Regions from separate parts of the Massilia sp. BGA-UO-ETr-WB1 genome, predicted to be linked through region 3. Evidence: predicted binding sites of a transcription regulator. Region 3 holds the regulator's gene; each other region holds the start of a gene.
What was found. Region 3 encodes sigma-54, which starts transcription at its own class of promoters, with help from an activator protein. Its sites were predicted from a motif close to TGGCANGNAANCTGCTTT; they were not measured.
Positions count from the first base shown of each region.

Region 1: a site for sigma-54 is predicted at 2,914-2,931, ahead of AC56DV_RS27525 (urease accessory protein UreD). Genes of this name have one in related genera too.
Region 2: a site for sigma-54 is predicted at 7,363-7,380, ahead of AC56DV_RS28210 (PEP-CTERM sorting domain-containing protein). Genes of this name have one in related genera too.

Region 1 covers NZ_JCAQOT010000027.1:124,982-134,528, forward strand. Annotated here, with positions in the region: gene AC56DV_RS27510 (hypothetical protein) at 1-37, shown strand, start outside; gene AC56DV_RS27515 (hypothetical protein) at 34-1,134, opposite strand; gene AC56DV_RS27520 (cation:proton antiporter) at 1,332-2,756, opposite strand; gene AC56DV_RS27525 (urease accessory protein UreD) at 2,936-3,907, shown strand; gene AC56DV_RS27530 (urease subunit gamma) at 3,916-4,218, shown strand; gene AC56DV_RS27535 (urease subunit beta) at 4,229-4,555, shown strand; gene ureC (urease subunit alpha) at 4,559-6,259, shown strand; gene ureE (urease accessory protein UreE) at 6,270-6,821, shown strand; gene AC56DV_RS27550 (urease accessory protein UreF) at 6,821-7,501, shown strand; gene ureG (urease accessory protein UreG) at 7,528-8,160, shown strand; gene AC56DV_RS27560 (HupE/UreJ family protein) at 8,157-8,792, shown strand; gene AC56DV_RS27565 (1-acyl-sn-glycerol-3-phosphate acyltransferase) at 8,789-9,400, opposite strand.
Region 2 covers NZ_JCAQOT010000027.1:270,374-279,920, forward strand. Annotated here, with positions in the region: gene AC56DV_RS28185 (pilus assembly PilX family protein) at 1-35, shown strand, start outside; gene AC56DV_RS28190 (pilus assembly protein) at 73-4,719, shown strand; gene AC56DV_RS28195 (peptide chain release factor 3) at 4,819-6,486, shown strand; gene AC56DV_RS28200 (cupin domain-containing protein) at 6,524-6,925, opposite strand; gene AC56DV_RS28205 (hypothetical protein) at 6,922-7,290, opposite strand; gene AC56DV_RS28210 (PEP-CTERM sorting domain-containing protein) at 7,535-7,987, shown strand; gene AC56DV_RS28215 (peptidase domain-containing ABC transporter) at 7,990-9,547, opposite strand, start outside.
Region 3 covers NZ_JCAQOT010000024.1:834,244-843,790, forward strand. Annotated here, with positions in the region: gene AC56DV_RS16935 (MOSC domain-containing protein) at 1-9, shown strand, start outside; gene AC56DV_RS16940 (GGDEF domain-containing protein) at 12-1,151, shown strand; gene AC56DV_RS16945 (monovalent cation:proton antiporter family protein) at 1,255-3,231, opposite strand; gene AC56DV_RS16950 (KpsF/GutQ family sugar-phosphate isomerase) at 3,341-4,339, shown strand; gene AC56DV_RS16955 (KdsC family phosphatase) at 4,339-4,878, shown strand; gene lptC (LPS export ABC transporter periplasmic protein LptC) at 4,958-5,515, shown strand; gene lptA (lipopolysaccharide transport periplasmic protein LptA) at 5,528-6,100, shown strand; gene lptB (LPS export ABC transporter ATP-binding protein) at 6,103-6,891, shown strand; gene AC56DV_RS16975 (RNA polymerase factor sigma-54) at 6,907-8,397, shown strand; gene hpf (ribosome hibernation-promoting factor, HPF/YfiA family) at 8,467-8,823, shown strand; gene AC56DV_RS16985 (enoyl-CoA hydratase/isomerase family protein) at 8,916-9,547, shown strand, end outside.

The DNA of each region.
Region 1 (9,547 bases), on a different contig from region 3:
CTGGGCCGCCAAGGCGGCGGCCGAGTACGGCATCTAGCCGCTTTGCGCGCCCTGCGGGGGCGCCGGCTCGGCTTCCAGCGCCTTGCCGATCAGGATGGCGAAGCCGACAAACATCAGGCTCAGGTTGCGCAATTCCCCCACGGCGGCAAAGACTGCAAACAGCGGCACATTGATGGCGGCCGCCAGCAGGATGTGCTGGCGCACTTCTTTCGGACTGGCGCGCCAGCCGCGGGCAAACACGGCGGCGATCAGGATCAGCGTCAGCACGAACGCCTGGCGCGGCCCCATGATGCCGTAGGTCAGCTCCATCTGCCCATAAGTCTGCGCCGACAGGTAGGCCGCCAGGTTGTCGGCGAAGTGGATTTCCACCGGGCTGCCGCCGGCATCGGCGAGCTGCAGCTTGACGGCCACGTTCACCAGCCCGGACACCAGCACCGCCGCCGCCACGATGGCGATGGCTTTTTGCCTGGGGTAGCCGGCCAGCAACAGCGGCAGCAGCGTGACGATAAAGAAAAAGAACGATTCCTTGTTCAGCGTGGCCGGCACCAGCATGGCGAAGAACCATCCGATGCGCTTGCGCGACACCAGCAGGTAGGCCAGGCAGAAGAACATCAGTTCGGCGGTGTCGTAGAAATAGCCGCCTATGGTTTGTATATAGGGAAAGGCCAGCGACAGCACGGTGGGCGCGAAAATGGCGGCCATGCGCCCCATGCCGGCGTCCAGCGCGATCCGGTGCAGCAGGAACAGGCTGCCCAGCAGCGATAAAAAGGACAGGTAATACACCACCACGTAGCGGAAGCTGAAGGCCGGCTTGGCGGCGCCGTAGGTTTTGACGTAGACCTTGCTGGGGTTGAGCTTCTCGGCCACCCGGGCCTTGATGTGCTCCGGCACCACCCGGTCGGCGGCGTTGGCGATCAAGGGCAGCAGCTGGCGGTAGACATAGGGCCGGTCGGCGGTGGCGTCCAGCATGGCTTCGAGCGAAAAGCGCGCGGTGTTGTCGCGCAAGCCCCATTTGCCGATATAGCCGGAAAAGCTGGCCGCCGCCACCATCCAGAAGAAGGTACAGTGCAGCAGCAGCGACAGCCAGCTGGACCAGGCGGCTTTCTGCCAAGCTTGATTCAGGGTCGAAATCATCGGAACTCTCGGTGGTGGGGGAGTGACCAATATTCCATGCCGCCCGGTAGCCGGACTACGAATGCGTCAACAGTGCGGCAGATTGCGGTGGCTGCGCTTGAATGCACTGCGGCAGGGCCGGCACTTCGGCGATGCCGGCGCGGGCCTGACCAGTGAACCAATTGGAAGTATAGTACAGGTAATTTGAGAACCTGCGGCTAGTCGCTCCAGAATCGGTCGAACAGCGGCTTGACGCTGATGCCGTGCACCGCGATGGACAGCATGATGACCACCAGCGTGATGTCGATCAGGTCCCGCGCCAGCGGCTGGGGCAGGCCGTGGTTGATGGCGTACATCAGGTAGTACACGGAGCCGATGCCGCGCACGCCGAACCACGCGCTGATGCCGCGCACCCGGCCGCGCACGGTGGAGCGCGCCAGCCCGAGGTAGACGCTCAGCGGCCGCGCCACCGCGAACAGGAACAGCGCCGTGCTCCAGGCGCGCCAGTCCCACGCCTGCGCCGTGACCGCGCCGCCCAGCAGCAGCACCAGCGTCAGCTCCGACAGCCGCTCCAGGTGCTCCTTGAAGATCAGCGATTCGCCGCTGACGGTGAGCGGTGCTTCGGCCGGCGTTTCCGCCGTTGCATCGGCAGCGGCAGCGGACGGTGCCGGCGCGCCGGAAGCGGCGGGCCGGGCATCGCCCTGGCCGGCGGTTGCGGCAGCCGCTCCCGCGCCCGCCGCGCCGGTTGCCGCCGCGCCCGTAGCGCCCGGCGCAGCCGCCTGGCCTGCGCAGGGCGCCTTCAGCAAGCCGTGGCGGTCCTTGCCCGCCCCCGCCAGCACCAGCTCGCGCTGGCGCAGCGCCACGCCGGCGAAGAACACCGCCAGGAAGCCCCACGCGTGCAGCCACAGGCAGGCGCCGTACACCACCGCGATCAGCCCCAGCCCCACCAGGTCGTCCAGCACCTCGTGCTTCGGATCGGTGTTGCGCAGCGCCCAGCCCAGTTGCGCCAGCGCCGCGCCGCCCGCGATGCCGATCAACACCGCACCCACCGTGCCCCACAGCACGTCCAGCGCCAGCCAGCGCCAGCCGAAGTCGCCCAGTTCGTGCAGGCCCAGCAAGCCCAATCCCAGCATCACGAAGGGGAAGGCGCTGCCGTCGTTCATGCCGGCCTCGCTGGTGAGGGCGAAGCGCAGTTTGTCGCGGTCGCCCGCGTGGCGCACCTGCACGTCGGTGGCCAGCACCGGATCGGTGGGCGCCAGGATGGCGCCCAGCAGCACGGCCGCGCCGAGCGGCAGGCCCAGCACCAGCGTGCCGAAGGCCGCCATCAGCCCCACCGAAATGCTCATCGACAGCCACGCCAGCCGCAGCGACGGCGCCCAGCGCGCCAGCGAGAACGGCACCGGCATCTTGACGCCGGCGGAGAACAGCGAAATCAGCACCGCCAGTTCCGTCATCACTTCCAGCACGCCCGCCTGGGCGTAGGGATCGACTGCGAACACGCCGAAGAAGGCCGGCCCCAGCGCCAGCCCCACGCCGAGATAGACGATAGCCGACGTCACCGGCAGGCGCGCCAGCGTGGTGGCGGCCAGCCCGCGCGCGAGCATCAGGCAGCCGATCAGGATGAACCAGAGAGTGGTACTCATGCTTAAACAATATACGCTGTGCCTTGCTGCAATGGCGCGGCATTGCTTTGACCTTGTTTCAATCGTGGCGCCGGGCGGTCCATGCGCCAAGTTGGTGCGTGCGGGCCGAATTGGTGCGCTGCCTGTCGCCGGCGGCGGGGGAATGGCGCACCAGTGCTGGCACGCTACTTGCGTAATGCATGTCCATACATTACGAGACGCAAATCCGCCGCATGCCCGACACCGCCGCCAGCGCCAGCCCGCTTTATAGCGCTACCAGCGTTATCAGCGCCACCAGCACCGCCCCTGCCGCTCCTTCGGCCGGGGAGGGCGCGGCACATCCGCCGTGGCAAGCCAGCCTGTCGCTGCGTTTCGCCGACGACGGCGGCACCACGCGCCTGGTGGAGCGCCGCCACAGCGGTCCGCTGCGCGTGCAGAAGCCGCTGTACCCGGAGGGCGGCGCGGTGTGCCACGCCATCATCGTGCACCCGCCGGGCGGCGTGGTCGGCGGCGACCAGCTGGAACTGGGCGCCACGGTGGGCGAGGGCGCGCGCGCCTTCCTCACCACGCCGGGCGCGGCCAAGTGGTACAAGGCCAACGGCAAGGTGTCGCGCCAGACGGTGCGGCTGCACGCCGGCGCCGGCGCCGCCATCGAATGGCTGCCGCAGGAAACCATCTTCTTCGACGACGCCCACGTGGAGCTGGAGCAGGACATCACGCTGGACGCGGGCGCCAGCTACATCGGCTGCGAAATCCTGTGCATGGGCCGGCGCGCCTCCGGCGAAACGTTCCGCAGCGGCCGCGTGGCGCAGCGCACCCGTATCCGCCAGGGCGCGCGGCTGCTGTGGTGGGAGCAGGGCGCACTGACCCCGAACGGCATCGCCAGCCCGCTGGGCATGGACGGGCATAGCGTGTGCGCCACCTTGCTGGCGGTGGGCGCGCCGTTGCCGGCGGCGGTGCTGGCCGCCATCCGCAGCGGCGGCGCCGACGCCATCGCTGCCGCTTCCGCCTCCGCCGTATTCGGCGCCACGCAAATGAAAGGCCTGCTGGCCGTGCGCTATCTGGGCGACGACAGCGAGGCCGCCCGTGAAATCATGCTGGCCGCCTGGCGCACCCTGCGGCCGCAACTGCTCGGCCGCGCACCCTTCGACCCGCGCAGCTGGCGCACCTAGGACAAGACATGGACCTGACCCCACGCGAAAAAGACAAGCTGCTGATCTTCACCGCCGCCCTGCTGGCCGAGCGCCGCCGCGCGCGCGGCCTGAAGCTGAACTACCCGGAAGCGGTGGCCCTGATCAGCGCCGCCATCATGGAGGGCGCGCGCGACGGCCGCAGCGTGGCCGAACTCATGTCCGACGGCGCGCAGATCCTCACGCGCGCCGACGTCATGGAGGGCGTGCCCGAGATGATTCCCGACATCCAGGTCGAGGCCACTTTCCCCGACGGCTCCAAGCTCGTCACCGTACACCACCCCATACCTTAAGGAGCACATCATGATCCCTGGTGAATTCATGCTCGAAGAAGGAGAGATCGGCCTCAATCAGGGCCGTGAAACCGTCACCGTCGTCGTCGCCAACCGGGGCGACCGGCCGATCCAGGTCGGCTCGCATTTCCACTTTTTCGAGGTCAACCCCGCGCTCTCGTTCGAGCGCTGGAAAGCCTACGGCATGCGCCTGAACATCGCCGCCGGCACCGCCGTGCGCTTCGAACCGGGCCAGACCCGCACCATCGAACTGGTGAAGCTGGCCGGCGACCGCGTGGTGCACGGCTTTAACGGCGCCGTGAACGGCAAGCTGGCCGACACGCCGCCGAAAGCGTAAAACATGGCCACTATCCCGCGCGCCGCCTATGCCGAAATGTACGGCCCCACCACCGGGGACCGCATCCGCCTGGCGGATACTGAACTGTTCATCGAGATCGAGCACGATTACGCCATCCACGGCGAGGAAGTGAAATTCGGCGGCGGCAAAGTGATCCGCGACGGCATGGGCCAGTCGCAGCGCCCGCACGCCGAGGTAATGGACACCGTCATCACCAACGCGGTGATCCTGGACCACTGGGGCATCGTCAAGGCCGACATCGGCCTGAAGAACGGCCTGATCGCCGCCATCGGCAAGGCCGGCAATCCCGACATCCAGCCGGGCGTCACCATGGCCATCGGCGCGGCCACCGAGATCATCGCCGGCGAAGGGCTGATCGTCACCGCCGGCGGCATCGACTCGCACATCCACTTCATCTGTCCGCAGCAGATCGAGGAAGCGCTGATGAGCGGCGTGACCACCATGCTGGGCGGCGGCACCGGCCCGGCGGTGGGCACCGCCGCCACCACCTGCACGCCCGGCCCCTGGCATCTGCACGCCATGCTGAGCGCGGCCGACGCCTTCCCCATGAACTTGGGCTTCCTCGGCAAGGGCAATGCGAGCCAGCCGCTGCCGCTGGAGGAGCAGATCCGGGCCGGCGCCATCGGCCTGAAGCTGCACGAGGACTGGGGCACCACCCCGGCCGCCATCGACAACTGCCTGTCGGTGGCCGACCGCCTCGACGTGCAGGTGGCCATCCATAGCGACACGCTGAACGAGGGCGGTTTCCTCGAGCACACGCTGGCCGCCTTCAAGGACCGCACCATCCACACCTTCCACACCGAAGGCGCGGGCGGCGGGCATGCGCCGGACATCATCGCGGCGGTGGGGCAGGGCAATGTGCTGCCCTCGTCCACCAATCCGACCCGGCCCTACACCGTCAACACGCTCGACGAGCACCTCGACATGCTGATGGTGTGCCACCACCTCGATCCGGCCATCGCCGAGGACGTGGCTTTCGCCGAATCGCGCATCCGGCGCGAGACCATCGCGGCCGAGGACATCCTGCACGACATCGGCGCCATTTCCATGATGTCGTCCGACTCGCAGGCCATGGGCCGGGTGGGGGAAGTCATCATGCACACCTGGCAGACCGCGCACAAGATGAAGGTGCAGCGCGGCGCGCTGGCGCCGGACAGCGCGCGCCACGACAACTTCCGCGCCAAGCGCTACATCGCCAAGTACACCATCAACCCCGCCATCACGCACGGCATTTCGCACGTGGTGGGTTCGCTGGAGGTGGGCAAGATCGCCGACATCGTACTGTGGAAGCCGGCCTTCTTCGGCGTCAAGCCGTCGATGATTTTAAAGGGCGGCATGATCGCCGCCGCGCAGATGGGCGACCCGAACGCGTCGATTCCCACGCCGCAGCCGGTGCACTACCGCATGATGTTCGGCGCCTATGGCGGCGGGCTGCGCAAGTCCTTCACCTTTGTATCGCAGGCCGCGTTCGACGCAGACATCGCCGGCCAGCTGCGGCTGCAGAAGCAGACCATCGCCGTGAAAAACATGCGCGCGCTGCGCAAGAGCGACATGATCCACAACGGCGCCACGCCGCGCATGGAAGTCGATCCCGAAACCTATGAAGTGCGCGCCGACGGCCAGTTGCTGGTCTGCGAAGCGGCCGCCGTGCTGCCGATGGCGCAGCGCTATTTCCTGTTCTGACGAGGCCCGCATGCTCACCCTCCATACCAAACTGCCCGCCAGCGCCGGCCCCGGCGCGGTGCAGCCGGCCGCGCGCCTGGTGCTGCCTTACGAACTGCGCGAAAAATGCCGCCTGCGCGCGGTGCTCAGCAACGGCGAAGAAGTGGGCGTGTTCACCGTACGCGGCACCGTGCTGCGCGACGGCGACCTGCTGGTCGGCGAAGACCGCAGCAAAGTGGTGCAAGTGGTGGCCGCGCGCGAACCGACCTACAAGGTCACCTGCGCCGACGCCCACACGCTGTTGCGCTGCGCTTTCCACCTCGGCAACCGCCACACGCAGGCGCAGGTGGGCGACGGCTTCCTGCGCATCCGCGCGGACGCCGTGCTGAAGGAGATGCTGGCCGGCCTGGGCGCCACCGTGACGGCCGAAGACGCCGCCTTCGAACCGGAATCCGGCGCCTACGGCGGCGGCCATGGCCACAGCCATGACAGCCACGGCGGCCACGGCGGTCACGGCGGCCACCCCTTGGCGCCGATCCCGCTGCGCCAGAAGATCCACCGCCCCGGCGACGGCTCGCCATGATGCAGGCCTCCGCCTTGCTGCACCTGCTGCAGTTCGCCAGTCCGGCCCTGCCGATCGGCGCTTACAGCTACTCGCAGGGGCTGGAGGCCGCGCTGGAATCCGGCGCGGTGCACAACGCGGACACCGCCCGCGCCTGGATCGCGCGCCAGCTGCACGAAGTGATGGCGCAATGGGAAGCGCCGGTCTGCTGGCGCCTGATGCGCGCCTTCCAGCAGCGCGACGCGGGCGCCGTGGCGCAATGGAGCGAGCGCTTCCTGGCCTCGCGCGACAGCGCCGAATTCCGCGCCGAGACCCTGCAGATGGGCTACTCGCTGGCGCGCCTGACCGCCGAACTGGGCATCGCCGACGCCGCCATCACCGCCATGCTGCCGCCGGAAACCGAGCTGGCGTTGCCGGTGGCTTACGCCTGCGCCGTGGCCGCGCTCGACATCCCGCACCGGGAAGCCTTGCTGGCCATGCTGTTCGCCTGGGCCGAGAACCAGGTGCTGGTGTGCGTCAAATCCGTGCCGCTCGGCCAGGTGGCCGGCCAGCGCATGCTGCTGGCGCTGCGCCCCGAGCTGGAAGCGGCCGCGCTGCACGCGCAGCGGCTGGCCGACGAGGACCTGAGCAACTGGGCGCCCGGCCTGTCGCTGCTGTCGATGCGGCACGAAGTGCAGTACAGCCGGCTGTACCGGTCATAAATACCGATCATAAAGAGGACTCACACATGAACCCATCCAATCCGCTGCGCGTCGGCATCGGCGGCCCGGTCGGCTCCGGCAAGACCGCGCTGTGCGAAATGCTGTGCAAAGGCATGCGCGACCACTACGACATGGCCGTCATCACCAACGACATCTACACCAAGGAGGACATGGAGATCCTGCTGCGTGCGGACGCCTTGCCGGCCGAGCGCCTGATGGGCGTGGAGACCGGCGGCTGCCCGCACACCGCCATCCGCGAGGACGCCTCCATCAACCTGGAAGCCATCGCCCGCATGCAGGCCGACTTCCCTGACCTGGACCTGATCCTGGTGGAGTCGGGCGGCGACAACCTGGCCGCCACCTTCAGCCCCGAGCTGTCCGACCTCACCATCTACGTGATCGACGTGGCCGGCGGCGAGAAGATTCCGCGCAAGGGCGGCCCCGGCATCACGCGCTCGGACCTGCTCATCATCAACAAGACCGACCTCGCGCCCCACGTCGGCGCCGACCTGGCCGTGATGGCGCGCGACGCCAAGCAGCAGCGCGGCGCGCGGCCGTTCCTGTTTACCAATCTGCGCAGCGGCGAAGGGGTGGCCGCCGTGATCGACTTCATTCGCGAACAAGGCCTGCTGGAACAGGCGCACAAGGAGCAAGCATGAAAGCAGGCCTGAAACTGAACACCCGCAACGCTGTATCGATGCTGCTCGCCGCCGGCCTGTGCCTGCCGGCGCTGGCCCATCCGGATGGGGCCCACGCCGCCGGCGCCGCGCACGTCCATGCCGCCGACGCCGCGCCGCTGCTGGCTGCCGCCCAGGCCGGCTGGATGGCGGCTTTCCAGTCCGGCTTCCTGCACCCCTTCACCGGCTTCGACCATTTGCTGGCCATGCTGTCGGTCGGCATCTGGAGCGCGCGCCAGCCGCAGGGCAAGGCGCTGCCGCTGGTGTTCCTCGGCGCCATGCTGCTGGGCGCGCTGAGCGGCGTGGCGGGCGCCACCATTCCCGGCCTGGAAGCCGGCATCGCCGCCACCGTGGTGCTGGCCGGCGTGCTGATCGCCATGGCCGCGCGCTTGCCGCTGTGGGCCGGCGCCGCGCTGATCGCCGCCTTCGCTGTGCTGCACGGCAACGCGCACGGCCACGAACTGCCGCAGGCGGGCAGCGCCTTCGGCTTCCTGGCCGCGAGCGGCTTGCTGATGCTGGGGGGGCGCTGGTTCGGCCGGGCGGCCGAACTCGGCATGGTGCGCATCACCGGCGCCGGCATTGCCGCCACCGGCGTGCTGATGATGGCCGCTTAGTTAGGTTTCCGGTCGGACAGCACGATGGGCGCTGCGTTTTCCGGATGCAGGCCCTGGTGGCCCGCATACACCGCGCGGATGGCGGCCATGTCGGTTTCCGGCTCGCCGCTCAGGAACAGATGGTCCTTCACGCCCAGCGTCTTGTTCGGATAATCGATGTACACCAGGCACAGCGGCACCCTGGCCGCCAGCGCCAAGTGGTAAAAACCGCTCTTCCAGCTGTCGCGGTAGCCGCGCGTGGCCTCCGGCGTGATGCCGACCCAGTACCAGTCCGCCGCGTTCATGCGCTCGGCCTGGCGCTGTATCATGCCGGTCTTGGCGCTGCGGTCCACCGGCTCGCCGCCCATGGCGTGGAACCACTTGCCCAGCAGCGGGATCTTGAACAGCGAGTCCTTGGCCAGCCAGCGGAACGGCAGGTCCAGCGCCCATTTGGCGAAGATGCCAACCATGAAATCCCAGTTCGACGTGTGCGGATACACCACGCAAATGCCGCGCGGCCCGGGCAGCGGCCGGTACAGCACGCGCCAGCCGAACAGCGTCAACACGCGCAGCGCGACGCGCTGCCCCAGCTTGGGCAGGTCTGCCGGTTTCAGTTGATCATTGTTCATGGTGACGAGTGCTTGCCTGTGGGAAAAACGCGCCGACATTTTAGCCGGGGGCGGGGGCGCGCCGCAAGCGCGGCAACCACGCAACACTTGGCGGACCCAGCGGACTTGCAACATGATTGAGACGTTGAAATCGCTACCGAATACGTT
Region 2 (9,547 bases), on a different contig from region 3:
TCGTGACGCAGTCCGTGGTGATGATGGGCCCGTGAGGCCCGCTTAGCTAGCACCGATAGATTGGACCGATATATGAACAAGCTCACCTTCAAGCTGGCCTGCCTGCTGGCCATGCTGTCCCCGGCCGCCTGGGCCGGCACCACGCAGATCGCGCAGGTGCCGCTGCTGAACATCGCCGGCACCGGCACCGTCAAGCCCAACCTGATGCTGCTGTTCGATAATTCCGGTTCGATGGAGCAGCACTACACGCCGGATTATGTGAACGACAACCTGTGCCGTTCCAGCGCCAAGCTGTCGAGCGGCACCACGGCCTGCAATGTCGGCCACCCGCCCTTCATGGCGGCCGAGTTCAACCGCCAGTACTACAACCCCAAGATCCGCTACCAGCCGCCGATCAAGGCCGACGGCACGTACTACAATGAGCAGAACTCGGCCAACACCACCGGCTGGACCCGGGTGGTGAGCGACGGTTTCGGCGTCTACAACCGCAACCTGTACGCCAGCAGCGACACCGAGATCAACCTGCTGACCGAATTCCCCGACCTGAAGTGGTGCGACCCGAACGACAGCAGCGACTGCCGCCTCAACAGCGCCACCTACACCTATCCGAACAACACTTACCGCAGCGCGGTGGCGATCTCGACCAGCCCGTACTACTACAACATCGGCGTGGCGGAGTTCTGCACCGACGAGACCATGACCAACTGCCGCTCCACGGCGGCCGGCGCCACGGCGCCGAGCGGCTATCCGGTGCCGGTGAAGGTGCGCTGGTGCCGGGAGACCGCGCTGATCAACTGCCAAGCCAAGCGCGTCGGCAGCTACATCTATCCGCGCTACTCGACCGCGAGCGGCGGCGTGGCCGCCTTCGGCACCATCGCCATCGGCGCCTCCACCAGCAGCGCCTCGATGACCATCACCAGCGTCACGATACCGGACCCGAGCACCGCGCGCACCATCACCAACGGCACCGTGACGGCGCCCAACGGCACCAATACCGCGCTCAAGCAGCAAACCATGGCCAGCGCGCTGGCCGCCAGCATCATCGCCAGGACCGGCTTGACCAACCAGTACTACGCTTGCGTGAAAACGCCGATCGGCCAGACCACGGTGCCGGCCTGCTCGAGCTATGGCATCACCCTCACGGCCGAGAACGTGGTGGCGGTGATCGCCGTGGTCTGCAGCGGCACCAAGTCGCAGGCGAGCTGCCTGCCGATCACCGACAACAGCCGCGCCGGCTGGGGCATCACCGTCAACGCGCCCAGCGTGACGGTGACGCCGGCCGTGGCGCGCGTGTCGCCCACCGCCATGGTCACCGTGTCCGGCAGCACCGCCAATTCCGGCACGCCCCGGCTCTCCAGCCTCAGCTGGGGCGGCAGCACGCTGGTGAGCGATCTGTCGCTGGGCAGGAACCGCAGCGCCGCGCAGGTCGCAGCCAGCATCATTTCGGACATCGGCAACAGCGGCACCATCCGCGCCTACGCAGCCGGCAACAGCGTCACGCCCACCTGCGCGGCGCAAAGCGGCAACACCAGGATCTGCCTGGTCGACACCGCCGCCACCAGCAACTCCAACACGCCGTCGGCCGGCACGGTCAGCGGCGGCGGCGTCAGCTTCAGCTTCGCCGCCGGCAGCGGCTACGTGGCCGCCGTCAACGCCGTCAGCGAGGCCATTCCCACCACCACCGCCGCCATCTCGTCCGGCACCGAGCCGCCCAGCACCTTTGAGCGCGTCAACCTCACCAGCGGCGCCACCTATCCGAAGTCGGCGGACCGCGTCGACTGCGCCGGCGCCACCTGCACCTACGCCGAAGAGATGACCAACTTCGCCAATTGGTACAGCTACTACAAGAGCCGCCTGCAAATGATGAAGACCTCGGTCGGCATCGCGTTCGCCGCGCTCAACAGCAACTACCGCGCCGGCTTCGTGCGCCTGTCGCAGTCCGCCGCCGGCGGCGCCATCGACATGAAACCGGCCGACTTCGCCGGCAGCGCGCGCACCACCTGGTACAGCACGCTGTACGGCACCACCACCAGCGGCTCGACGCCGATCCGCGCGGCGATGGACAACGTCGGCCGCATGTACGCCAACCTCAGCCCCTACGAATACGCGGCCGGGCAGGAAGTGGTGCAGTTCCCTTGCCAGCCCAATTTCCTGATACTGACCACCGACGGCTACTGGAACGGCAGCACCACCGCCAACGTGGTCAACAACGACAACGTGGACAACCCGTCGCGCTTCTGCACCCAGGCGCGCGGCTGCGTCGATACGCGCGCCCAGAGCCAGCCGTCGATCTCGGACGTGGCGCTGCACTGGTACAACGGCGGCTCCAGCACCGGCACCGTGTCGCTGCGCCCGTCGCTGGAACCGGACATGAGCAAGCCCGGCCAAGTGCCGGCGGCCGGCGGCGAGAACACCCACCTGCACATGAACACCTACACGCTGGGCCTGGGCATGGACGGCGTGATGACCTACGAGCCGAACTACGACACCGCGCCCCGGCCGGGCGGCGACTTCTACAACCTGATCACCGCCGCCGCCTCGGGCTGCCCGTGGAACAACAACGGCCCCTACGTGTGGCCGGACCCGCAGACCAGCAGCACCGCCAGCACCGTGCAGGAACGGGTGGACGACCTGTGGCATGCGGCGATCGCCGGCCACGGCAAGTATTTCAGCGCCAACGAGCCGAAGGAAGTGGTGCAGGGCCTGGCCTCGGCGCTGGCCAATATGCAGGTGTCGGTGGGCGCGGCTGCCGCTGCGGCGACCTCGACGCCGAATATTTCGCTGCAGGACAACGACATCTTCTCGGACACCTTCACCACCGTGAAATGGTACGGCGAACTGTCGGACAAGAAAATCGACCCGGCCACCGGCATCGTCGGCACCACCCCGGTGTGGATCAGTTCGGACACCGTCGGCCCGCAGGCCATCGCCGGCACCGGCGGCACGCCGGCCTCGGCGGGCGGGCGCAGCATCTACATGCTGGACCCGGCCGGCACCACCACGCTGACCGAGTTCCGCTACGCCAATATGGGCGCCTCGACGCTGATGCAGAGCTGGTTCAGCAACAAGTGCCTGGCGCTGGCGCAGTGCACCCTGCTGTCGGCCGACGACCGCGTGATCGTCAACAACGGCGCCAACCTGGTCAACTGGCTGCGCGGCGAGCAAACCTACGCCAACGACGAGATCTTCCGCGCCTACAGCCTGACCCCGCACACCCCGGCCGGCCAGTCCGGCCCGGTGCCCATCGTGCTGGGCGACATCGCCTCGTCCAAGCCGGCCTACCTGCGCGAGCCGCGTAAGGGCTACCCGTCGGCCAGCTATGAAGCCTACCGCGCCAAGTGGACCGCCGAGCGCGTGCCGACCGTGTTCACCGCCGCCAACGATGGCATGCTGCATGCCTTCCGCGCCTCGGACGGCCACGAGTTGTGGGCCTATGTGCCGCGCATAACGATGAAAAAGCTGCACGCGCTGGCCAGCACCACCTACGGCACCAACCACCAGTTCACCACCGACGGCTCGCCCGAAGTGGCGGACGTGGAAATCGGCGGCGCGTGGAAGACCGTGCTGGTGGCCGGCCTGAACGGCGGCGGGCGCGGCTACTACGCGCTGGACGTGACCGATCCGACCGCGCCGCGCGCGCTGTGGGAAACCTGCGCCGACAGTACCGTCTGCGCGCACGCCGACCCCGACCTGGGCCTGAGTTTCGGCAACCCGCAGTTCGGCACCTGGCGCGGCCAGTGGGTGGTGTTCGTCACCTCCGGCTACAACAATGTGCCGGGCATCGACGGCGTGGCCGGCGGCAGCGGCAGGGGCATCCTGTTCATCATCGACGTGGCCACCGGCGCCATCCTGCAGAAGATCGACACCGGCTCGGGCGACACCACCACGCCGTCCGGCCTGGCCAAGATCACCGCCATCACCAACAATCCGGCCACCGACCCGGCCGTGACCTATGTGTACGGCGGCGACAACCAGGGCCAGCTGTGGCGCTTCGACGTCAACGCGCTGACCAAGCGCATGATGTCGGACGCCGGCGCGCTGCAGCCGATCACCACGCGGCCCGAGGTCACGCTGTGCGCGGCCAGCAGCACCGACGAGGCCAGCGGCGAGGTGACCTCCTTCGCCCAGCGCGTGGTGCTGTTCGGCACCGGCCGCCTGCTGGACGTGCCCGACACCGTCAATATCGACCTGCAAAGCCTGTACCTGGTGAAGGACGCCGACACCTGCTCCAGCACGCCCTGCATCACGGCGCGCGGCACCGGCATGGTGAAGCAGACCCTGTCGCTGCAGGGTTCGAGCAGCAACACCAACACCTATACCATCACCAGCAACCCGGTCAACCTGGTGACCCAGGACGGCTGGTATTTCGACTGGTCGCTGAACCAGGGCGAGCGCATGAACCTGGACCCGAAAGTGGTCAGCGGGGTGGCCAACGTGGTGACCAACCTGCCGACCTCGTCCTCGTCGTGTTCGGTGGGCGGCACCAGCAACGCCTATGCGGTGAACGTGTGCAACGGCAACGCGGCGCTCGGCACCATCGCCGGCAGCACGCTGTCGAACACCTCGGCGGCGGTGGGTTTCATCATTGTGCGCCTGCCGAAGGGCGAGCTGAAGATGATCACCACCACCGCCAAGGGCGAAACGCTGACCCGGCCGCTGGTGGAGCTGGAATCGACCGCCGCGCACCGCGCCGGCTGGCGCAGGATCAAGATCGACTAGGCAATCGAATAAGCAATCGGCCAAGCAGGGATGGCCCCGGCGGGCGGCCCCGTGTAAAATAGCAGGTTTTTATGCGGGGCCATTGTTATGGTCGCGAACATGGCCAACGACATCGACAACAGCATTCCAGACACTCCAGACGACGCCCCGGCAGCCGCCGGCGGCAAGACGCCTGCACTGATCGCGCGCGAAACCAAGCGCCGCCGCACCTTCGGCATCATTTCCCACCCGGATGCGGGTAAGACCACGCTGACCGAAAAACTGCTGCTGTTCTCGGGCGCGATCCAGATGGCCGGCACGGTCAAGGCGCGCAAGAGCGGCCGCCACGCCACCTCGGACTGGATGGAGATCGAGAAGCAGCGCGGCATTTCCGTGGCGTCCTCGGTGATGCAATTCGACTTCCGCGACCACATCATCAACCTGCTCGACACCCCCGGCCACCAGGACTTCTCGGAAGACACCTACCGCGTGCTGACGGCGGTGGACTCGGCGCTGATGGTGATCGACGCGGCCAAGGGCGTGGAGGCGCAGACCATCAAGCTGCTGGACGTGTGCCGCATGCGCAATACGCCGATCGTGACCTTCATGAACAAGCTGGACCGCGAATGTCGCGATCCGCTGGAACTGCTCGACGAGCTGGAGTCGGTGCTGAAGATCCAGTGCGCGCCGGTGACCTGGCCGATCGGCATGGGCAAGAACTTCCGCGGCGTGTACCACCTGCTGAACGACGAGATCCTGCTGTTCCGCGCCGGTTCGGAGAGCGCCGACCAGGCGGTGGAAATCATCAAGGGCATCGACAATCCGCGCCTGCAGGAAATGTTCCCGCTGGAAATGGATCAGCTGCGCATGGAAGTGGAACTGGTCAAGGGCGCTTCGCACCCGTTCGACCTGGAAGAGTTCCTGGCCGGTGTGCAGACCCCGGTGTTCTTCGGTTCCGCCATCAACAACTTCGGCGTGCGCGAGATCCTCTCGGCGCTGGTGGACTGGGCTCCGGCGCCGCGCGGCCGCGACGCCACCGTGCGCGTGGTCGAGCCGACCGAGCAGCCGTTCACCGGCTTCGTGTTCAAGATCCAGGCCAATATGGACCCGGCGCACCGCGACCGCATCGCCTTCCTGCGCGTGTGCTCGGGCCGTTTCGAGCGCGGCATGAAGGTCAAGCACCTGCGCCTGGGGCGCGAAGTGAAAGTGTCGTCGGTGGTGACCTTCATGGCATCGTCGCGCGAGCAGGTGGAGGAGGCGTACGCGGGCGACATCATCGGCCTGCCGAACCACGGCAATATGCAGATCGGCGATTCCTTCTCGGAAGGCGAGCTGCTGACCTTTACCGGCATTCCGTACTTCGCGCCGGACTTCTTCCGCCAGGTACGCATCCGCAATCCGCTGAAGATCAAGCAGCTGCACAAGGGCTTGCAGCAGCTGGGCGAAGAGGGCGCGGTGCAGGTCTTCAAGCCGGTGCAGGGCGGCGAGCTGGTGCTGGGCGCGGTCGGCGTGCTGCAGTTCGAGGTGGTCGCCAGCCGCCTGATGAACGAGTACGGCGTGGACGCCGTGTTCGAGGGCACCAGCATCAGCAGCGCGCGCTGGGTGTCGTCGGACGACAAGAAAGCCCTGGTGGACTTCGAAGCGGCGCTGGGCCACAACGTGGCCTACGACGCGGCCGGCAACATGGCTTACCTGGCAACGTCCAGCGTCAACCTGCGCCTGACGCAGGAACGCTGGCCGAAGCTGCAGTTCCACGCCACGCGCGAGCACGCGGCCAAGCTGACCTAAGCTACCCCGGGCCAGCCGGGCCAGGCGGCCCGGCCGCCTATTTTGCGGGGGAAGCCAGCGGCTTCCCTTTTTCCACCATGAACACGCCCACCAGCTTCATCGGCACGCTGCCGGTGTTGCGGGCGTCATGGATGGTGCCCGCCGGCAGGATAAAGGCGTCGCCGGGCTTCAGCTTGCGCGGCGGCTGGCCGTCGATCAGCAGCTCCCCTTCGCCTTCCATCACATAGCTGATTTCGTCGCCCGGATGGGTATGGCGGCCGCCCAGCACCCCCGGCGCCACTTCCACGGTGGCCACCACCGCTTCGCGGCCCGGCACTGACACGTCGCCTTTCTGCACCACGGTGCGCTGGATGCCGCCGCCCTGCGCCTGCACGCTGTGCGCGGGCAGGGCCAATGCCGTCGCTGCGGCCAGTGCCGCCGCCAACCGGGAATGGCTCATGGCTGTCCTTGCTGTGGATGGGGATGGTGGTAGTGCTGGTCGTTGCCGAACAAAATCGCGTCGAGTATGCTGGCCGACCAGCACAGCACGCAGGCCAGCGTGGCGGCCGTCATGGCCGGGCCCTCGGTGCGCGACGCGGCGATTTGCTGGGCGATCATCGTGACGTCGAAGGGCAGGGTGCCGTTGGCCAGCTGCCCGGCCAGCACGTTCACCTGCGCCATGACCACGCGCAATATGTACAGCGCGCCGGCCAGCGTGGGCAGCAGGAAAATGCAGCCGCGCGCGAAGCGCTTGAGCACCAGTATCTGCCCCAGCCCTGGAAACAGCAGGCCCGAAATCAAAGCCGCCTTGATCGATTGCTTCATGGCCGTCCTCCTGAACAGTGAGTCCTTATCTTACTCTTTTTGCAAAACCAAGGGAACGTGTTGTTTGTTGCGTGGCACAAAATGCGCATGCATCGAGCAATGGTGGATTTGCTTTATGGTAACCACGATTGCAGTCATGGCACTATCATTCCACTATCAAGCGGCACCTCCTGGCGGCCGCCATCGCCCTTGAAGGGCGCCGGCTATGCCGGCGCTTATGCAACTTCCAACGACCAGCTGACGCATGCCGCTTTATTTGGCGGCACGGAAAACCATGCAGGGAAAGCCGCCACTACTTTTAACGTGGCAAGCACCGCGAACTGGACGTTCCTTGCCTGGCCGGATTTCGGCGGCCGCTGCGCTATTTTCCTGGACGGTGTGGGAGAACGATTATCTCAACAGCGATTTCCGGGATCCAGGCTATTCGAATACTGCGCGCCATCCGGATTTCACAGTTAATCAGCTGGCCAAGGGAAATCATACCTTGCCCATTTACGGTCTTGAAAGCTGCTGCGATGGCGTGCGGCAGGCGCAATTCAAAATCGGCAATGGCCAATTTATTTCATTCAGCAATGCGGACGACCGTAATGCAGCCCCGGAACCAGGCCAGCTGGTGCTGGCCGGCGTCGGCCTGGCCGTGATGGGCATGGGGCGCCGCCGCCGCAACGGCGCCGCCAAAGCCGCCCGGCGTGCCTGAAGTCAGCACGAAGCTGCCAGAATCTGGCATGCTTCTGCTTCCAGGCGCCCGTTCTTGACGACAATCACGCGCTCGGCCATGGCGATGGTCTCGGGGCGATGGGCCACGATGATGCGGGTCAGGCCCAGCGCCTGGATGGTGGCGTTGACGCTTTTTTCGTTTGCGATGTCGAGTTCGCTGGTGGCTTCATCCAGCACCAGGATTTTCGGGCGGCGGTATAAAGCGCGCGCCAGTAATATGCGCTGTTTCTGGCCGCCGCTGATGCCCACGCCGTTATCGCCGGTAATGGTGTTATAAGCCATCGGCATATTCTCGATTTCGTGGTGCACCGCCGCCTGCTGCGCGCAGGCGCGGATGCGCGCCCAATCCGGTTCCGGATCGAAGAAACTGATATTCTCCGCCACCGAGCCGGAAAACATGCGGTCCTCCTGCATGACGGTGCCTATCATCTGGCGGTAATTGGTTAATCCCAGTCTTTTAATCGGCACGCCGCCGACCAATACTTCGCCGTGTTCCGGCGTTAATAAGCCCAGCAATATCTTGATCAGCGTGGTTTTGCCGCAGCCGGACGCGCCGGTAATGGCCACGCATTCGCCGGCCTGGATTTTCAGATCGGCGTGTTCGAACACCAGCGGTTCGGTGGGCGAATAGCGGAAGCCCACGCCGCGCAATTCCAGGCTGGGCGCGCCGGGCGGCAGGTCCGGTTCGTCGGCGTCGTGCGGGCCTTCGGCTTCGGTTTCCGTCAGCACGATATCGGCCACGCGCTCGCCGTGCAGGCGCAGCATGCGGAACTCCACCAGCTTGTCGATCAGCGCGCCGAGGCGCTGCGAGAACTGGTCCTGGTAGGCGATGAACGCGAACAGCATGCCGACTGTAAACTCGTGGTCGAGCACGGCGCGCGCGGCCAGCCACACCACCAGGATGCGCTCGGCGCCGAACAACAGGGTGCGCGCGGTGTCGTGGCTGATGTGCAGGCGTTGCATGCGCAGTTCGGCGTTGAACTGCTCGGCCAGGATATTGAGCCAGCCGGCGCGGCGCTGCTCGCCCTTGCCGAACAGGCGCACGCTCTGGATGCCGTTGGTGGTTTCGAAAAAGTGCGTGGTCTGGCGCGCGGCGTGGATGATCTGTTCGGCGGTGGCGTCGCGCAGGGCGTGCAGCAGGCTCCAGCGCAGCAGCGCGTACAGCGCCACGGCACCCACCGCCACGGCGGCCAGGGTGCGGCTGTACAGCATCATCATGGTCAGCGTGCCGAGCACCATCACGCCGTCCACCAGCGCCTGCACGAAGCCGGTGGTGAGCGTCTTCTGGATCGCGGCGATCGAGCCGAAGCTGGCGATGATGCGGCCGACGTGGCGTTTTTCATAATATTCCAGCGGCAGCCGCATCATGTGCGAGAACACATTGCCGAACCACTGGAAGTTCATGCTGGCGCTGAGGGCCACCACGAACCAGCCGCGCACGGCGGTGATGGCGGCCTGGATCACCACCAGCAGCCCGAAACCGAGCGCCAGCGTAGCCAGCAGGTCGCGGTCGGCCGACAGCAGCGCCTGGTCGACCACC
Region 3 (9,547 bases):
GCCTTCTAGCCATGACCCACAAACAGCCCCCGGCGAGCGACCTGGTTGCGGAAAACCAGGCGCTGCGCACGCGCATGGCGTATTTGCTGGAGCAGGCCGAGCGCAACCACAACATCATGATGCGGCACCAGGCCTTCGACCTGGAAATCGTCAGCGCCTCCACCTTCCCCGAGCTGGTGGGCACCATTTTCCGCACGCTGCCCATCATTTCCGAACTGGAGGCGGTGACGCTGACCTTGATCGACGAGGGCGGCGACATCCGCACCGTGATGGCCAAGCTGGGCGTCAATTTCGCCGAGTTCCCGGACCTGCTGTTCGTCGAGGAAGTGGACGGCCTGGGCTTCGACCTGGGGCGCCGCAACGCCTATTCGCCCGTCCCCCGGCCGCTGCTGGGCATGTACGACGCCTTCAAGCACGGCCACGCCTTCCCGCGCCCGCCGGACGGACTGCAAAGCGTGGCCCTGGTGCCGCTGCTGCGCAACAAGCGCATCATCGGCAGCCTGAACCTGGGCAGCGTGGACCCGACCCGCTTCACGCCCAGCCTGGGCACCGACTTCATCGAGCACATGGCCTCCATCATCGCCATCTGCCTGGAGAACGTGATCTCCAACGAGATGCTCAAGTACATCGGCCTGACCGACTCGCTGACGGGCGTGTACAACCGGCGCTATATGGACCGGCGCCTGCTGGAGGAAATTTCGCGCGCGCGGCGGCAGGCCTACGACATTTCCTTCATGTACATCGACATAGACCACTTCAAGCGCGTCAACGACACCGTGGGCCACCAGGGCGGCGACGAAGTGCTGCGCGAAGTGGCGCAGCGCATCAAGGCCGAACTGCGGCTGTCGGACGCGCTGGCGCGCTTCGGCGGGGAGGAATTCGTGGTGCTGCTGATTAATGCCGACCTGGACAGCGCCGCCTTCGTGGCCGAGCGCATCCGCGCCGGCATCGCCGCCAGCATGATCGACGTGTCGCCCAGCGTGCGGGTGTCGATCACCGCCTCGATCGGCGTGGCCTGCCTGGACCGCAGCGACCCCGGCGTGACCCCGGAAACGGCGGCCATGGAACTGATCGCCCAAGCCGACTCCGCGCTCTACCAGGCCAAGGACAGCGGCCGCAACCGCGTCATCACCTACCGCCCCGGCGCCTGAGCCGCTCCGCCGTCCGGCGCGAGCCGGGCTGAGCCTCATTCGGGGTCAGACCCCGAATGAGGCTCAGCTTGCTTATGGGGCCGGCGATGAGGCCGGCTGTATGTCAGGCGAGCAGTTGGTGTTCGGCGCGGGCGACGGCGTCGGCGGCGCCGCGCAGCACCACCACGTCGCCGGCTTGCAGCACCGTGCCGGGCGTGGCCTCGAGCCCGCTCTTGCCGCGCCGGATGGTGGCGATCTCGGCGCCGGCCGCTCCAATCTCCACTTCGGCCAGCGTCTTGCCGACGCAGCTGGCGTTGTCGCCCAGCGTGACCGAGTGCAGGCGCAGCATGTCGTCGTCTTCGCCGGCATCGCTGGCGCCGTGGAACCAGCCGCGCAGCGACGCGTAACGCGCTTCGCGCGCGGCCTGCACCCGGTGCACCACGCGCCGCAGCGGCACGCCCAGCATCACCAGCGCGTGCGAGGCCAGCATCAGGCTGCCTTCCATCAGTTCCGGCACCACCTCGGCCGCGCCGGCCGCCTTCAGGCGGTCCAGGTCGGTATCGTCGTGGCTGCGCACGATCACCGGCAGGGCCGGCGCCAGCTCGTGCACCAGGTGCAGCACCCGCAGCGCCGACGCCGTGCTGGCGTAGGTGATCACCACCGCGCTGGCGCGGTAGATGCCGGCCGCGATCAGGCTTTCGCGCCGCCCGGCGTCGCCGTAGGACACGTTGGCGCCGGCCGTCTGCGCCTCCTGCACCCGCTCCGGGTCCAGGTCCAGCGCGTGGTAGGCGATGTCTTCTTCGCTCAGCAAGGTGGCCAGGCTCTGGCCGCTGCGCCCGAAGCCGGCCACGATCACGTGCTTTTGCGTGCTCATGGTGCGTGTGGCGATCTTGGTCAGCGCCAGCGACTGCATCATCCATTCGTTGCTCGACACCTTCATCACCAGCTTGTCCGAATTGGCGATGATGAACGGCGCCAGCAGCATCGACAGCACCATCGACGCCAGCACCACCTGAATGATGAACGGGTCCATCAGCGCCACGCCGCCGGCCAGGTTGAGCAGCACGAAGCCGAACTCGCCGGCCTGCGCCAGCGCCAGCCCGGTGCGCATGGACACGCCGTCGGACGAGCCGAACAGCTTGGCCAGGCCGGCGATCAGGGCGAATTTCAGCAGCACCGGCCCGGCCAGCAGCACCAGCACCAGCCACCAGTTCTCCAGCACCAGGCGCAGGTTGAGCAGCATGCCGACGTTGATGAAGAACAGCCCCAGCAGCACGTCGCGGAAGGGCTTGATGTCTTCCTCCACCTGGTGCTTGTATTCGGTTTCCGAGATCAGCATGCCGGCCACGAAGGCGCCCAGCGCCATCGACAGCCCGGCCTTCTCGGTGATCCAGGCCGCGCCCAGCGTGATCAGCAGCAGGTTCAGCATGAACAGCTCCTGCGAGCGGCGCTTGACCACGATGGCGAACCAGCCGCGCACCAGCTTCTGGCCCACGAACAGCAGCAGCACCAGCACGATGACGGCCTTGCCGCCGGCCCAGGCCAGCGTTTCGAGCAGGTCGTCCGGGTTCTTGGCGAGGGAGGGGATCAGGATCAGCAGCGGCACCACGGCCAGATCCTGGAACAGCAGGATGCCCATGATTTTGCGGCCGTGCTCGCTTTCCAGCTCCAGCCGCTCGGTGATCATCTTCACCACGATGGCGGTGGACGACATGGCCAGCGCGCCGCCCAGCGCGAACGCGGCCTGCCAGCTGATATGGATGCCGGGCAGCTGCCAGGCCAGCAGCCAGCCCAGCAGCATGGTGGCGGCGATGGTGGCCGTCACCTGCGCCATGCCCAGCCCGAACACGATGCCGCGCATGGCCATCAGCTTGGGCAGCGAGAATTCCAGGCCGATGGAGAACATCAGGAACACCACGCCGAACTCGGCCAGGATGTGGCTGGCTTCGCTTTGCGCGGCCAGCCCCAGCGCGTGCGGCCCGATCAGGATGCCCACCGTCAGGTAACCCAGCATGGGCGGCAGGTGCATCATCCGGAACGCCACCACGCCCAGCACGGCGCTGCCCAGCAGCAAGAGGGTCAGTTCAAGCGGTGAAAACATGCGGCGCTTCCATTTAGGGGGCTGATCCCGTTGTTTGTTAGGACTGGCAAGTTTTTTGCTTTCGCAATTCGGCTATACTTCCGGCATGAGTGTAACCGATGGAAATCCCATGCTGAAAGCTTTTGACAACAACACGGCCGAGCGCGCACTGGCGCTGGCCCGAGAAACCCTGCAGATCGAGGCGGACGCGATTACCGCCATGCACGCGCGCCTGGCCACCGACGACAGCGTCGGCAAGGCGGTCGCCCTGTTGCTGAACTGCAAAGGCCGCGTTGTGGTGTCCGGCATCGGCAAATCCGGCCATATCGCGCGCAAGATCGCCGCCACGCTGGCCTCCACCGGCACCCCGGCGCTGTTCGTGCACCCGGCCGAGGCCGCGCACGGCGACCTGGGCATGGTGACGGCGGAAGACGCCTTCATCGCCATCTCCTATTCCGGCGAAAGCTCGGAGCTGATGGCCATCCTGCCGGTGGTCAAGCGCATGGGCAGCACCCTCATTTCCATGACCGGCAAGCCCGGCTCGAGCCTGGCCAAGCTGGCCGACGTGCACCTGGACGTGTCGGTGGCCAAGGAAGCCTGCCCGATGAACCTGGCGCCCACCGCCAGCACCACCGTCACCCTGGCGCTGGGCGACGCGCTGGCCGTGGCGCTGCTGGACCTGCGCGGCTTCAAGGAAGAGGACTTCGCCCGTTCGCACCCGGGCGGCGCGCTGGGCCGCCGCCTGCTGACCCATGTGCGCGACGTGATGCGCAGCGGCGACGCCATCCCGTCCGTGGGCCTGGACACCCGCCTGCCGGACGCGCTGCTGGAAATCACCCAGAAGGGCATGGGCATGACCGCCATCGTCGATGCGGACAACCGCCCGGTGGGCGTGTTCACCGACGGCGACCTGCGCCGCATGATCGAAAAAGTGCAGGACTTCAGCAAGGTCATCATCCGCGATGTGATGCATGCCAATCCGCGCAGCATTTCGCCTGATAAGCTGGCGGTGGACGCGGTGGCCATCATGGAGCAGTTCCGCATCAACCAGATGCTGGTGGTGGACGCGGACGGCAAGCTGGCCGGCGCGCTGCACATCCACGACCTGACGCGCGCCAAGGTGATCTGATGAACAAGGCCTACAATCTGGAAAACGTGGCGCGCGCGGCCAACATCAAGCTGATGATTTTCGACGTGGACGGCGTGCTCACCGACGGCAGCCTGCATTACGGCCCGGACGGCGAAGTGATGAAGACCTTCAACGTGCAGGACGGCCTGGGCATCAAGCTGCTGCAGGAAGCGGGCATCCTGACGGCCATCATCAGCGCGCGCCGTTCGCCGCAGGTGACGGCCCGCGCGCGCGACCTGGGCATCGAGTTCGTGCACCAGGGCGGACACGACAAGCTGACCCCGTTCAACGACCTGCTGGCCAAGACCGGCCTGGCCGCCGAGCAGGTGTGCTTCATCGGCGACGACGTGGTGGACCTGGTGATCCTGAAACGCGTCGGCTTCGCGGTGGGCGTGCCGAACGGCCGCGCCGACGTGCTGAGCCGCGTGCACCACGTGACCGAGGCCGGCGGCGGACGCGGCGCGGTGCGCGAGGTGTGCGAATTCGTGCTGCGCGCCACCGGCAATTACGATAAGGTCATGGCCCAGTTCCTGGTGTGAGCAGACGGGTCCGAGAAGATAAGATAGTGAGACATGCGTAAATATGCGTAAACGAACCGCACACCGCTGGCGCTTGAGCATGACCCTGGTCATCGCGGTCTTTGTCGCCTTCGGCACGTTCTGGCTGCTGCAGCTGCTGAACCGGGGCGAAGAGGACATGCTGGCCGACAAGCGCCTGAACGAGCCCGATTACATCATCGACCAGTTCAGCGTGGTGCGCATGACCAAGGAAGGCAAGCCGAGCTACATCGTGGCCGGCGACAAGCTGGTGCACCGCCCGATCGACGACTCGTCCGAGATCGACAAGCCGCTGGTGCGCAATTTGAGCAGCACCCATCCGCCGATGGACATCACGGCGGAGCGCGCCCGCGTGGACGAGAACAACACGCGCGTGAAGTTGCAGGGCAATGTGAAGATAGACCGCGCGGCGCAGGGCAAGAGCCAGGCGATGCGGATGACGACGCAGGCGCTCACCGTCTACCCGGACGAGGACCGCATGGAAACCGACCAGCCGGTGCAGATCGTGCAGGGCGGCGCCACCGCCACCGGCTCCGGCATGAAGGCGAACAACGCCACGCGCCAGGTTGAACTGCAGGGGCGCGGGCGGATCGTGTATCCGCCGGCGCAAACCAAATAAGTGAATGGACAGATGATGAAAAAACTCCTGATTTCGGCCCTGCTGCTGTGCGCGGCCGGGCTGGTGCAGGCCGAGAAGGCCGACTCCACCAAGCCCACGCTGATCGACTACGACAACGCCGACGTCGACGACGTCAAGCAGGTCAGCACCTTCACCGGCAACGTGGTGCTCACGCGCGGCACGCTGCTGATGAAGGCGGCCAAGGCGGTGGTCACCAAGGACCCGGAAGGCTACCAGTACGTGACGCTGACCAGCACCGGCGGCAAGCCGACCACCTTCCGCCAGAAGCGCGACGGCGAAGGCGACCAGTGGATGGAAGGCGAGGCCGAGCGCATTGAATACGACGGCAAGAACGAGCTGGTCAAGCTGTTCGTGCACGCCAAGGTGCGCCGCCTGGAAGGCAGCAAGCCGAGCGACGAAGTGTCCGGCGAGTTCATTTCCTACGACAGCCGGCGCGAGCAGTTCAGCGTGCGCAACACCGCCAGCGGCGAGGGCAAGCCCGGCGGCGGCCGCGGCACCATGGTGATCCAGCCGTCCACGCCCAAGCCTGCAGCACCGGCGCAGCCACCGGCGGCGGGGAAATAACGATGGCCGACGCAACCCCAAGCACCGCAGGCAACCCAGCCGCGCCAGGCTGCACCAGCACCCTGGTGGTGCGCGGCCTGCAGAAAACCTACGGCAAACGCCAGGTGGTGCATGACGTGTCGCTGCAGGTCGAATGCGGCGAAGTGGTGGGCCTGCTGGGCCCCAACGGCGCCGGCAAGACCACCTCCTTCTACATGATCGTCGGCCTGGTGCCGTCGGACGCGGGCAGCATCGACATCGCCGGCGTGGACGTGTCGAGCATGCCGATCCACCAGCGCGCCACCCTGGGCCTGTCCTACCTGCCGCAGGAGGCGTCGGTGTTCCGCAAGCTGACGGTGGAGGACAACATCCGCGCCGTGCTGGAGATCCAGCGCGTCAACGGCAAGGCCTTGAAGAAGGCCGAGATCGACGAGCGCCTGGACCGCCTGCTGGCCGACCTGCAGATCGAGAAGCTGCGCGAGAACCAGGCGCTGTCGCTGTCGGGCGGCGAGCGCCGCCGGGTGGAGATCGCACGCGCGCTGGCCACCAATCCGCGCTTCGTGCTGCTGGACGAGCCGTTCGCCGGCGTCGATCCGATCGCCGTGATCGAGATCCAGCGCATCGTGCGCTTCCTCAAGGAGCGCGGCATCGGCGTGCTGATCACCGACCACAACGTGCGCGAGACGCTGGGCATCTGCGACCGCGCCTACATCATCAACCAGGGCAGCGTGCTGGCGTCCGGCCGCCCGGACGACATCATCGCCGACGAATCGGTGCGGCGCGTCTACCTCGGCGAACACTTCCGCATGTAATTCGTGAATTAGCCCATGAAACAGTCACTGCAACTCCGCACCTCTCAGCACCTGGCGCTGACGCCGCAACTGCAGCAGTCGATCCGATTGCTGCAGCTGTCCACGCTGGAGCTGCACCAGGAACTGGAACAGCTGCTGGGCGAGAACCCCTTGCTCGAGCGGCTGGACGACCCGCTGGACCGCTCGTTGCGCCTGCTGGGCGACGGCGCCATCAACCAGACCCAGCCTAACGGCGCGGACGCGTCGCCGGCCGAAGTGGGCGCGCCGGCGCAGGACAGCGCGCCGGCCGGCGAGGGCGATCCCTTCGAGGGCGCGGGCGGCGACGGCGACAGCGCCAGCGGCGCCGAGGCCGACACCGACTGGAGCGACGCCGGCCGCAGCAAGGCGCCGGACGACGAGGACTCGCGCCCGCAGCTCGAAGCGAGCCACTGCACCCTGCGCGAGCACCTGATGGAGCAGATGCGCGTGACCGTGCAGCAGCCGCGCGACCGCGTGCTGATGGAACTGATCATCGACGCGCTGGACGAGAACGGCTACCTGGAAGAGCCGCTGGAAGAGATCCACGCGCGCCTGCCGGAAGAGGCGGACGTGGAGCTGGAAGAGCTGCGGACGGCGCTCACGCTGCTGCAAAGTTTCGACCCCATCGGCGTGGGCGCGCGCAGCGCCTCCGAGTGCCTGGCGCTGCAGATCAAGCGCATGCCCGGCGTGCCTTTGGTGACGCGCCGCATGGCCATCTGCATCGTGGAAAAGCACCTGGCCTGGTTCGCGCAGCGCGAATTCAACAAGCTGAAAAAAGCCCTCGACTGCGACGATGAAGACCTGCGCGAAGCGCAGGCGGTGATCCGCCAGTGCAATCCGCATCCGGGCGCCGAGTTCGCCTCCGACGTGTCCGACTACGTGGTGCCGGACGTGATCGTGAAGAAGGCGCGCAACGGCTGGCAGGTCACCTTGAACAACGACGTGATGCCGCGCCTGCGCGTGAACGCGCTGTACGCCAACATGCTCAAGCAAGGCAAGGGCGAGTCGGCGATGGGCGCGCAGCTGCAGGAAGCCAAGTGGCTGATCAAGAATATGCGCCAGCGTTTCGACACCATCCTGCGCGTGGCGCAAGCGATAGTAGAAAGACAAAAGAACTTTTTCAGCCATGGCGCGGTCGCCATGAGACCCCTTGTGTTGCGTGAAATTGCTGATACACTGGGACTACACGAGAGCACTATTTCTCGCGTAACAACTCAGAAATACATGCTGACTCCGCATGGGATGTTTGAGTTGAAATATTTCTTTGGCAGTCACGTCGCCACCGAAGCAGGAGGAGAAGCATCCTCGACGGCGATACGGGCGCTGATTGTGCAATTGACAGGAGCTGAAGACCCGAAAAATCCTTTATCCGACAGTAAGATTGCGGACATGCTGGGTGAACAGGGCATGGTAATTGCGCGACGGACTGTTGCCAAATATCGCGAAGCCCTGAAAATCCCTCCGGTAAGTCTGCGTAAAGCTTTGTAGTTTTACTTGGGTTCCCCTGCGCTCCAATAACATTCGACAGCGTATGAGCCCTTATCTTTAGGAGTGTGTATGAATCTCACCATCAGTGGACATCATCTCGAAGTGACCCCCGCCATCCGTGAATACGTGCAGAACAAGCTGGAACGGGTCAAGCGCCATTTCGATCAAGTTATTGATATTGCTGTCATCCTGACTGTAGATAACCTCACCGAGAAAGACAAAAGGCAAAAGGCCGAAATCAATCTGCGCATGTCCGGCAAGACCGTGTACGTGGAAAGCCTGTCGCAAGACCTGTATGCTGCCATCGATACGCTGATCGACAAACTGGACCGCCAAGTCATGAAGTACAAAGCCAAAGTGCAGGAGCATGGCCACGACGCCATCAAGCATCTGCCGGACACGTACGAACCTGCCCCGACCGCGTAAAGGTCAGCGGCACTCCCAACAAAGGGCGCATCTGGCGCCCTTTTTTGCGCCCGCGCTAAAATGGTGCTCTAACAATTCCAGAGACATCCAGCATGAGCGAGCACGTCCTTACCCAGGTTGCCAACGGCACCGGCTTCATCACCCTCGACCGCCCCAAGGCGCTCAATTCCCTTTCCCTGGCCATGGTGCGCAGCCTGACGGCCGCGCTGCTGGCCTGGCGCGACGACAGTGCCGTGGCCGCCGTGGTGATACGCAGCAGCAGCGAGAAAGCCCTGTGCGCCGGCGGCGACATCCGCTTCTTCCACCAGGTGGGCAACGCCACGCCGCAGGGCGGCAGCGCGCTGCTGGAGGACTTCTTCACCGAGGAGTACGCGCTCAACCACCTGATCCACTATTACCCTAAACCGTATATCGCATTAATGGACGGCGTGGTGATGGGCGGCGGCATGGGCATCGCGCAGGGCGGCCCCGGCTGCGGCGTGCGCATCGTCACGGACCGCACGAAAATGGCCATGCCGGAAGTGAACATCGGCTTGTTCCCGGACGTGGGCGGCAGCCATTTCCTGTCGCACGCGCCGGGCAGCCTGGGGCGCTACCTGGGCCTGACCGGGCTGACCGTGGGCGCGGCGGATGCGCTCTACGTGGGCCTGGCGGACCATTACGTGCCGGCCGATGCGTGGGACGCGCTGCGCGGCCTGCTGGAGGCGGCGCCGGGCGCCGGGCT